DNA from 3 places in the Neorhizobium descurainiae genome. Region 3 is predicted to be linked to each of the others. Evidence: predicted binding sites of a transcription regulator. Region 3 holds the regulator's gene; each other region holds the start of a gene.

Region 1 (3,272 bases), on a different contig from region 3:
GTCGAGGCCGTATTGCGGCAGGATCACGGAGGCGACGTCGCCGCCCGAAAGCGCCTCTTCGAGCTGCTTTGCCACCTCCGCGGCGTCTTCGCCCTCCGGCACGATCAGTACGAGGCGGCAGCGGTCTTCCGGTCCGGTCATTATTTTGTCCTGTCAGGCGGATGCTTTCGAAATCCGCACTCGTCTTCTATCCGCAAATTCGATAGACCGGACCGACCGAAGGATCAACCGCCCCGCCTGATCGAACTTTCCATGCCCGATACGCTCAGCCTCGCCTTTTTCGCAGCCGCCATTCCGGCCGTCCTCCTCGTCGGCCTCTCGAAAGGCGGCATCGGCGGCGCGATCGGACTTCTCGGCGTGCCGCTCATGTCGATGGCGGTCGATCCCGTCAAGGCGGCGGCGATCTTCCTGCCGATCCTGATCGTCATGGATATCGTCGCGCTCTGGTCCTGGCGCAACCACAACGACCGCAAGACGCTTCTGATGATCCTGCCGGGCGGCATCATCGGGATCGCGCTCGGCTGGGCGACTTCGGCTTACGTTTCCGACGACGCGCTCCGCCTCGTCATCGCCACCGCGACCATTCTCTTCACGGTCCGTTATTTCTGGCAGGTCTACGGCCCCCGTTCGGATAGATTCGCGGCACCTTTGCCGCATCGTCCCGTGGCCGCCACCTTCTGGGGCGCGCTGTCCGGTTATGCAAGCTTCGTCGCCCATGCCGGCGGACCGCCCTTCCAGATCTACGTCCTGCCGATGCGGCTCGACCCGAAATCCTATACCGGCGCCAGCATCCGCTTCTTCGCGATCGTCAATGCGGTGAAGGTCATTCCCTATTTCTTCCTGGGCGCGCTGGACCGCGAAAACCTGACGATCTCCATGACGCTCCTGCCGGTGGCCCTCGTCGCCACCATGCTGGGCGCCGCGATCGTCAAGCACCTGAGATCGGAAATCTTCTATCCCATGACCTATGGGCTGGCCTTCCTCGCCGGCCTGAAGCTGCTCTGGGATGGCCTGCCCTTCTGATCGCGCGCCGCACTCGCGCACCCGCTAAAAAAGCAACGCAAAATAAGGCAATGGAAATTGTTGCAACGCACAATAAATCTTGCCGTTAACAGGCGTTTACCGTAAGTTCGGTGCATGACGACCGTTGACCCCTTCGCAGCCATCGCGGATCCGAACCGGCGCTATCTGCTGGAAGAATTGCGGCGCGCGCCGAAAACCGTCAACGAACTCGCCCAGGGTCTGCCGATCAGCCGGCCGGCCGTATCGCAGCATCTGAAAGCCCTGCTCGACAGCAATCTCGTGACGGTGACGGCGGAAGGTACCCGGCGCATCTATTCCGTTAACGCGAAGGGCTTCGACAGGCTCAACCTGTGGCTCGATCAGTTCTGGTCGTGACCCTTGAACCACGACCAGAACCTCATGTGATTTCTGGATTGGTTTTTGCCGCCTTACGGATCGCCTTTCACTGTGATCTACTCCAGGCGGGCGGCCTTGTTCTCCGTTTTGAGATTAGTGACGCGTAGAGGCTTTTAGCCGTTGCATTTCGTCTTTGATGCGCAGCTTGCGACGCTTGAGTTCGGCGATTTCACGGTCGTCGGCGGAGGGGGACGCGAGAATGGCTTGGAGCTCCTCCTCCAGGGCGCCGTGCTTCTTTTCAAGCGATGCGATATGAGCCTGGACGGTCATGTGGCATGTTCCTTCCTTGGTCACCTGCCCCGGCCTTTACCCTTGGCCGAGGCTTCAGGTTTACGACGGAAGTGTGACACGATCGGCCGCGTTTGTCGAAGGAGAAATCATGGTTTGAACAGGGCAAATTCGTGACATGAGCTAACTTCCAGTTAACGCGGTTTGGTGGTAGAGGCTTGCGGACATTGCCGGCGACCGCTGATATGGCCGGGCGTGAGAATGGGGACCGAATATGGCTGATCAGGAACAGGCGGATATCCGGCTGGCGCTCGCGAAGCTCCGTCAGGAGCACGAGGATTACGACGCCGCCATCAACGCCATGATCCAGGTCGGTTGCGATGCGCTGAGGGTTCAGCGCATGAAGAAGAAGAAGCTGGCGATCAAGGACAAGATGAGCCAGCTTGAGGACCAGATCATCCCCGATATCATCGCGTGAGGGTTACCGATATGGCCGAAAGACCCGCCGTCGCCATCATCATGGGCAGCCAGTCCGACTGGGAGACCATGAAGAACGCCGCCGATACGCTGGATGCGCTCGAGATCGATTACGAGGCGCGCATCATCTCGGCGCACCGCACACCCGAGCGGATGATGGAATTCGCCAGGGGCGCCCGCGCCGAAGGCTTCCAGGTCATCATCGCCGGCGCCGGCGGTGCCGCGCACCTTCCCGGGATGACCGCTGCCGTGACGCCATTGCCGGTCTTCGGCGTGCCGGTGCAGTCGAAAGCCCTCTCCGGCCAGGACAGCCTGCTGTCGATCGTCCAGATGCCGGCCGGCATCCCCGTCGGCACGCTGGCGATCGGCAAGGCCGGCGCCATCAACGCGGCCCTGCTCGCCGCGGCTGTGCTGGCGCTGAACGACGACGAGATAGCCGACCGGCTGGACGAATGGCGCGCCCGCCAGACGGCCGCCGTCGCCGACTACCCGATGGACGAGGCCCCATGACAGTCCGCACGATCGGCATTATCGGCGGCGGACAGCTCGGCCGCATGCTGGCCATTGCCGCAGCCCGGCTGGGTTTCCGCACGATCATCCTGGAGCCGCAGGCGGACTGTCCGGCCGCACAGGTCGCGAACGAACAGATCGTCGCAGCCTATGACGATCCGGCAGCGCTCGCCGAACTCGCCGGCCGGGTGGACGTCGTGACCTACGAATTCGAGAACGTGCCGGTCGCCGCCGCCGAGGCGCTGCAGCGCTCCGTTCCCGTCCATCCGCCCGCAAAAGCCCTCGACGTCGCGCAGGACCGCCTGACGGAGAAGCGCTTCCTCAATGCCTGCGGCATCGAGACCGCGAAATTCCATGCCGTCGACAGCCAGGCGGACCTCGAAAAGGCGCTCGCCGATTTCGGCGGCAAAGGGGTGCTCAAGACCCGCCGGATGGGTTACGACGGCAAGGGGCAGCGCGTCTTCCGTTCGGCCGACGAGAACCCGGCCGGCGCCTACGACGCGCTCGGCGGCGTGCCGCTGATTCTCGAAAGCTTCGTCCCGTTCGAGCGCGAGGTCTCGATCATCGCCGCAAGGTCCGGGGACGGCACGGTCCTCTGCTACGATCCGACGGAAAACGTCCACAGGAACGGCATCCTG
Region 2 (3,272 bases), on a different contig from region 3:
CGCCCGTTCATGAAGTTGCGGTAGCCCGCCAGAAGTTTGGCTGGAAAGTCCGTCATGGGACAAGCATTATCGTGCCGCTCTGCGAAGATCAACGGTCATTGTGCATCGCGAAGATCCGTGCCGGCCGCGCTGAACCTTAGCGCTTACCCCTCTGCAAGGGATGCACGAGCCGGCGCATCTGCACCATCGCCATAGGTGTGGAGAGGCTGGATGCATCGGTTTCGAGCGTCAGCTCGTCGCCTCCCCGCTTTGCCGTACGGGCGAGAATCTCGAAGACGCTGGCGGTTGCAAGCTGCAGGGCCTTTTCCTCGTCCATGCCGGCAAGAATACGGCCGAGAAAGAGCGCACCCAGAAGGTCGCCGAGGCCGTTCGGCGGATTGTCGATCAGCCGGTGCTCGGCAAGCAGCGCGTGCTTGCCGGTCAGGTAGAGGTTGCCGGTCCCGCCGGCCATCATCGGCACCGCCGACGTCACCAGGATACGCGGCGGGCCGAGCGCGACCGCTGCGTCCATGATCGCATTGTTGGTTTCAAGCGGCGCGCCGGACAGCCAGGCGAGTTCGTAACGGTTCGGCGTCGCGATGGTCGCGAGCGGGATCAGTTCGTCCCGGATCGCCTCCGCGGTGGCCTGAGGAATGTAAAGCCCGCCGAGATCGCCCATCACCGGGTCGCAGACATAGAGGAGGTCCGGGTTCTTTTCCTTCAGTGCCCGGACAAGCCGTGCGACGGAACGCGGCTGGGCCGCATTGCCGAAATAGCCGGTCAGCACCGCCTTCACCTCGCCGAGCCATGGCGCGCGGATGAGATCGTCTATAGCCTTGTCGAAATCTGATTCGGGGAAGGTCAGCCGCGTGGAGGGGCCGTGACCGGGATGCCAGGGAAGCACGACGGTCGGCATTGCCCAGACGGGAAACCCAAGCGTTTCCAGCGCGAAGACGGCGGCGCGATTGCCGACCGAACCGCGGATGACATGGCTGGAGATGACGATGACGGCATTGCTGGTGGTATCCTGCATGGATCTGGCTTCCGGCTTCTATGGCCCTGTTGATGGTTTCTTCGCCCTGTCATGTCAACAAGGCTTCATGGAAGAATGAAACGTCTATCGGGGCCGACATGGATCGGCCACGTTGCAGCATGATGACATGGAATGAAATCGTTCGGTGTTTGAACTGAAAAGGAGAGAGGGGCATGGCCGCCAGGCAGAATCTGAAGCGGGAAAAGCAGATCGAAAGCGCGCGCAAGATCGCCGCCGCGAGCAAGGGACCGCATCTCGACCCGCTCATCCTGTTCAGCCGGGCAAGCAATGACGACCTCGAAAACTATACCCCCGAAATGCTGGCCCGCTCGGCCACGCATGCGGCAGAACGGCTGAACGCCTGGACGCGGATCAGAGCGGATATCACGGTGAAAACCGTATCCGGCATCGAACCGAACGGCATACCGGTCTCCGTATTGACGGTCGTTGACCGGAACATGCCTTTCCTCTTCGACTCGATCATGGGCGAGGTGGCCGCCACCCATCGCGACCTCTTGATGGCGGTCCACCCGATCCTCAACCTGGAGCCGGGGAAGGAGCCGGTGCTGCGCTCCAACGAGCAGCCGGGGAATCCGGCTCATCATGTGAGCCTGATCCAGATCCATATCGCGCCGCTGACGGAAGAACAGGCCGCATCGCTGGTCGAACGCATTCGCTTCATCCTCGATCAGGTGCATCTGGCGATCACCGATTGGGCGTCGATGCTGGACGTGCTCGACGGTGCCGCGGGACAGCTCAGCAACTCGTCTAGCCGCCGGAAGACCGATCGCGACGAGGCGCTCGCATTCCTCGATTGGCTGCGCGACGACAATTTCACCTTCCTCGGCATGCGCGAATATGTCTATTCCGGCAGGGGCCCGGAGGCGAAGGTCGAGCGCGGCAAGGGCCGGGGCCTCGGCATCCTCTCCGATCCGGACGTGCTGGTGCTGCGCCAGGGCAAGGACGCGGTGATGACCACGCCGGAAATCCTGGAATTCCTCGACGGGCCGGATTTCCTCATCGTCACCAAGGCGAATGTGAAATCCGTCGTCCACCGCCGTGCCTATATGGATTATGTGGGCGTCAAGCGCTTCGACGAGAAGGGCGAGGTCGTCGGCGAGCTGCGCATCGTCGGCCTTTTCACCGCGACGGCCTATACCCATTCCGTCCGGGAGATTCCGCTGTTGCGGGCCAAGGTCGCCCGGATCGAGGAATATTTCGGCTTCGACCCCGACAGCCATTCCGGCCGTATGCTGGAAAACACCCTGGAATCCTATCCGCGCGACGATCTTTTCCAGATCGAGGTCGATCTCCTTGCCCGCTTCTGCGAGCAGATCATGGAACTCAGCGAGCGTCCGCGCGTCCGCGTCTTGCCGCGCATCGACCATTTCGACCGTTTCGTGTCCGTCATCGTCTATGTGCCGCGCGAGGATTACAACTCCGACGTCCGCGAGAAGGTCGGCGATTATCTGTCCGAGGTCTATGACGGCCACGTCTCCGCCTATTACCCGGCCTTCCCGGAAGGCGGTGTCGCGCGCGTCCATATGATCATCGGCCGGCGCGGCGGCAAGACGCCGCGTATCCCGCAGGCAAAGCTGGAAGAGACGATCCGCCTGATCGCCACGCCGTGGGAAGAGCGCTTCGCAGCGCTCGCGAAGGAAGGTCCCCGCCTCTCCGTCACGCAGGCCTTCCAGGAAACCTTTTCGCCCGAGGAGACTTTCGCCGACTTGGCCGATATCGCGGCTTGCGCGGCCGGCGAGACGATCCGCATCGCCTTTTACCGGCGCCCGATCGACGCCGCGAACATCGTATCTCTGAAGATCTTCCACAAGGACCGGCATCTCTCGCTTTCCCGCCGCGTGCCGCTTCTCGAGAATCTTGGCTTCCATGTCGTCAGCGAACAGACGTTTGAAATCCATGTGGGTGCGGAAAACAGGCTCGTCGTGCTGCACGACATGGAACTGCAGCTCGATGATGGGCGCGGGATCGACCTTTCCCGCGAGGGACCGCTGCTCGAAGAGGCCTTCCTTTCCGCCTTCCACGGGCTGATCGACAATGACGGTTTCAACCGCCTCGTCCTGCTCGCCGGCCTCTCCGCCCGCGAGGTCACGGTTCTTCGCGCCTATGCCCGCTATCTCCGGCAGGCCGGCATCGTTTATTCGCAGACCTATATCGCCGATACGCTCAACAAATATCCTTCCATCGCCGCCGCCATCTTCCGGCTCTTCCGCGACGGTTTCGATCCGAAGATCGCCGAGAA
Region 3 (3,272 bases):
CGGGAAGGACGTGTCCGTGTATTACGGCGAGAAGCGCGCGCTTTTCGATGTGAACCTCAACGTCCGTGAAAACACCGTGACGGCTCTTATCGGTCCCTCCGGCTGCGGCAAGTCGACCTTCCTGCGCTGCCTCAACCGCATGAACGACACGATCGAGAACTGCCGCGTCACCGGCAAGATCACCCTCGATACGGACGATATCTACGATCCGCAGATCGACGTCGTCGAGCTGCGCGCCCGCGTCGGCATGGTCTTCCAGAAGCCGAACCCGTTCCCGAAATCGATCTACGAGAACATCGCCTATGGCCCGCGCATCCACGGGCTGGCCAGGAACAAGGCCGACATGGACCAGATCGTCGAGGCCAGCCTTCAGCGCGCCGGCCTTTGGACCGAAGTGAAGGACCGGCTGCTGGAATCCGGCACCGGCCTTTCCGGCGGCCAGCAGCAGCGTCTGTGCATCGCCCGCGCGGTCGCCGTGTCGCCGGAAGTCATCCTGATGGACGAACCCTGTTCGGCGCTCGATCCGATCGCCACCGCCAAGGTCGAGGAACTCATCCACGAACTGCGCGCCAACTACACGATCGTCATCGTGACGCATTCGATGCAGCAGGCCGCCCGCGTGTCCCAGCGCACCGCCATGTTCCATCTCGGCCAGCTGGTCGAGGAGAACGACACGGACAAGATGTTCACCAACCCGGACGACCAGCGTACCCAGGATTACATCATGGGTCGTTTCGGCTGATCAGCCGACTGTGCCGCCTGACACCAATTTCGAGGATTAGAAGATGGCATCGACCCATATCCTGTCGGCCTACGACGATGAACTGAAATATCTGAGCCGCCGCATTTCCGAAATGGGCGGCCTGGCCGAGCAGATGTGCTCGGATGCCGTGCGCGCGCTTGTGAACTCCGACTCTGCGCTCGCCCAGAAGGTCATCTCCGACGACGTGATCCTGGACCACGCCGAGCGCGAGATCCAGGACAAGGCGATCGTCACGATCGCCAAGCGCCAGCCCATGGCGTCCGACCTTCGCGAGATCGTCGGCACCCTTCGCATCGCCGGCGATCTGGAACGCGTCGGCGATCTCGGCAAGAACACCGCCAAGCGGGTCATCGCGGTTCAGGGCACCGGCGTGCCGCGCAAGCTTGCACGCGGCATCGAGCACCTTTCCGATCTCGCGCTCGTGCAGCTCAAGGAAGTGCTCGACGTCTATGCGAGCCGTTCCGCCGAGAAGGCCGAGGCGATCCGCATCCGCGACGAGGAAATCGACGCGATGTACACGTCGCTGTTCCGCGAGCTCCTCACCTACATGATGGAGGATCCGCGCAACATCACCACCTGCACCCATCTCCTGTTCTGCGCCAAGAACATCGAGCGCATCGGCGACCATGCTACCAACATAGCCGAGACGATCTACTACATGACGACGGGTGCCCAGCCGGAAGGCGAGCGTCCCAAGGACGACACGTCGAACACCCTCGGCGCGATCACCGAATGACGGAATGCTGACGGAGCAGAGTGAGAATGCTGCCAAAAATCGCTGTCGTGGAGGATGAGGAAGCGCTGAGCGTGCTTCTTCGCTACAATCTCGAAGCTGAAGGTTACGACGTCGAGACGATCCTGCGTGGGGATGAGGCCGAGATAAGGCTTCAGGAGCGCACGCCGGATCTTCTGATCCTCGACTGGATGCTGCCCGGCGTTTCCGGCATCGAACTTTGCCGGCGTCTGCGCATGCGCCCCGAAACGGAGCGCCTGCCGATCATCATGCTGACCGCCCGCGGCGAAGAGAGCGAGCGCGTCCGTGGCCTGGCCACGGGGGCGGACGACTATGTGGTCAAGCCCTTCTCGACGCCGGAACTGATGGCCCGTGTCAAAGCCATGCTGCGGCGCGCCCGCCCGGAAGTGCTCTCCAGCGTTCTGCGCTGCGGCGACATCGAGCTCGACCGCGAGACCCATCGCGTGCATCGCAAGAGCCGTGAAGTCCGCCTCGGCCCGACGGAATTCCGCCTGCTGGAGTTCCTGATGGCGTCGCCCGGCCGGGTCTTCTCCCGTTCGCAGCTTTTGGATGGCGTCTGGGGCCACGACATCTATGTCGACGAGCGCACCGTCGACGTGCATGTGGGACGCCTGCGCAAGGCGCTGAACTTCTCCAACATGCAGGACGTCATCCGCACCGTCCGTGGGGCCGGTTATTCGATGGAATCCTGACTGCCGAAAGAGGCGCGCGTCAGCGCGCCTCCGCCTCCTGCCATTCCGGCAGCGGAAACAGCCGGTCATAGCCCCAGTTGAAGATGAAGGCATAGAAGACGTAGAAGACGGCAAAAGCCACGTCCATGATCAGCGCTTCCCACAGGCTGATGCCGAGATACCAGGCGACGAACGGCAGAAGCACGATGAGCAGGCCCACCTCGAAAAGGACGGCATGGCCCACGCGTATTGCCGGCGTCTTCTGCGTGCCACCGGTCAGCCGCCGCATCAGATGGTCGAAGCCGAGGTTGTAGAGATAATTCCAGCCGGTCGCGATCGTCGCGCCGCCGATCGCGATGACGCCGATGTCGGAAACCGGCTTGCCGAAGGCAAGCGCCCCGAGCGGCGTGACGATGAGAAGCGCGATGACTTCGAAGCTGATGGCGTGGCGGATACGATCACGTGTCGAGCGCATTTCTTAACCCAAGAATAAAGCCTCGGGTCGTCCCGACATTGTGCCCGGTATGGGGGAGGTCGTCCTCGCCGCAATGAGATAGGTGTTTTCGCGCCGTTCGGCAAGCCTCGGCGCGGCATAGCTGCCATACGCAGGAAAAAAGCGGGCCGGGGCCCGCTTTCAATGCATCGTCCTGCCGTGCTCTTCTCAGGCCCGGGCGGCGGCCCTGCGGCGCTCGTGCACCGGCTGGTAGGCAAGCCGCGTGTGGTAGCCGCAATAGGGCGAGTTGTCCGGGGAGTCGCAGCCGCAGAAGTGAAAATCTTCCTTGAGCGGGTCGCCGACGGGCCACTTGCAGGTGCGCTCGGTGAGCTCGGTCAGGGCGAGGCGACGGGAGATAGGCACCACCACATTGGCGGCCGGACGATATTCCATCTCCTCGAAAGCCTCGACTTCGATCTCTTCCTTGAGAAGGGTCGCGCCGACTGCGCGGGCGACGGTCCGGGTGGCGACACGCGACGCATAGTTCGGAGCCCGGGGCGCCGACGTGGTCCGCTTGGCCGCCGAACGGCCCGTGGCCATGGTGCCGCCGGCCTTTGCCCGGCCCGGCAGGCTGAGGCGGTGCACCTTGCC

What was found. The regulator PhoB, encoded in region 3, activates phosphate uptake and scavenging genes when phosphate is short. The targets are predictions, from matches to a motif close to TGTCATNNANCTGTCAT.
Region 1: a site for PhoB is predicted at 1,752-1,768, ahead of ACMGE0_RS03035 (YdcH family protein). Genes of this name have one in related genera too.
Region 2: a site for PhoB is predicted at 1,065-1,081, ahead of ACMGE0_RS19150 (NAD-glutamate dehydrogenase). Genes of this name have one in related genera too.

Annotation. Positions count from the first base shown of each region.
Region 1 is NZ_JBLFFK010000001.1:652,076-655,347, reverse strand. Features, by position in the region: gene ACMGE0_RS03050 (thiamine phosphate synthase) at 1-141, opposite strand, end outside; gene ACMGE0_RS03045 (sulfite exporter TauE/SafE family protein) at 253-1,023, shown strand; gene ACMGE0_RS03040 (ArsR/SmtB family transcription factor) at 1,138-1,398, shown strand; gene ACMGE0_RS03035 (YdcH family protein) at 1,513-1,689, opposite strand; gene ACMGE0_RS03030 (YdcH family protein) at 1,922-2,125, shown strand; gene purE (5-(carboxyamino)imidazole ribonucleotide mutase) at 2,137-2,634, shown strand; gene ACMGE0_RS03020 (5-(carboxyamino)imidazole ribonucleotide synthase) at 2,631-3,272, shown strand, end outside.
Region 2 is NZ_JBLFFK010000011.1:94,083-97,354, reverse strand. Features, by position in the region: gene ACMGE0_RS19160 (carbonic anhydrase) at 1-56, opposite strand, end outside; gene pdxY (pyridoxal kinase PdxY) at 137-1,012, opposite strand; gene ACMGE0_RS19150 (NAD-glutamate dehydrogenase) at 1,186-3,272, shown strand, end outside.
Region 3 is NZ_JBLFFK010000018.1:114,754-118,025, reverse strand. Features, by position in the region: gene pstB (phosphate ABC transporter ATP-binding protein PstB) at 1-742, shown strand, start outside; gene phoU (phosphate signaling complex protein PhoU) at 786-1,499, shown strand; gene phoB (phosphate regulon transcriptional regulator PhoB) at 1,526-2,209, shown strand; gene ACMGE0_RS25135 (PACE efflux transporter) at 2,229-2,663, opposite strand; gene ACMGE0_RS25130 (GcrA family cell cycle regulator) at 2,850-3,272, opposite strand, start outside.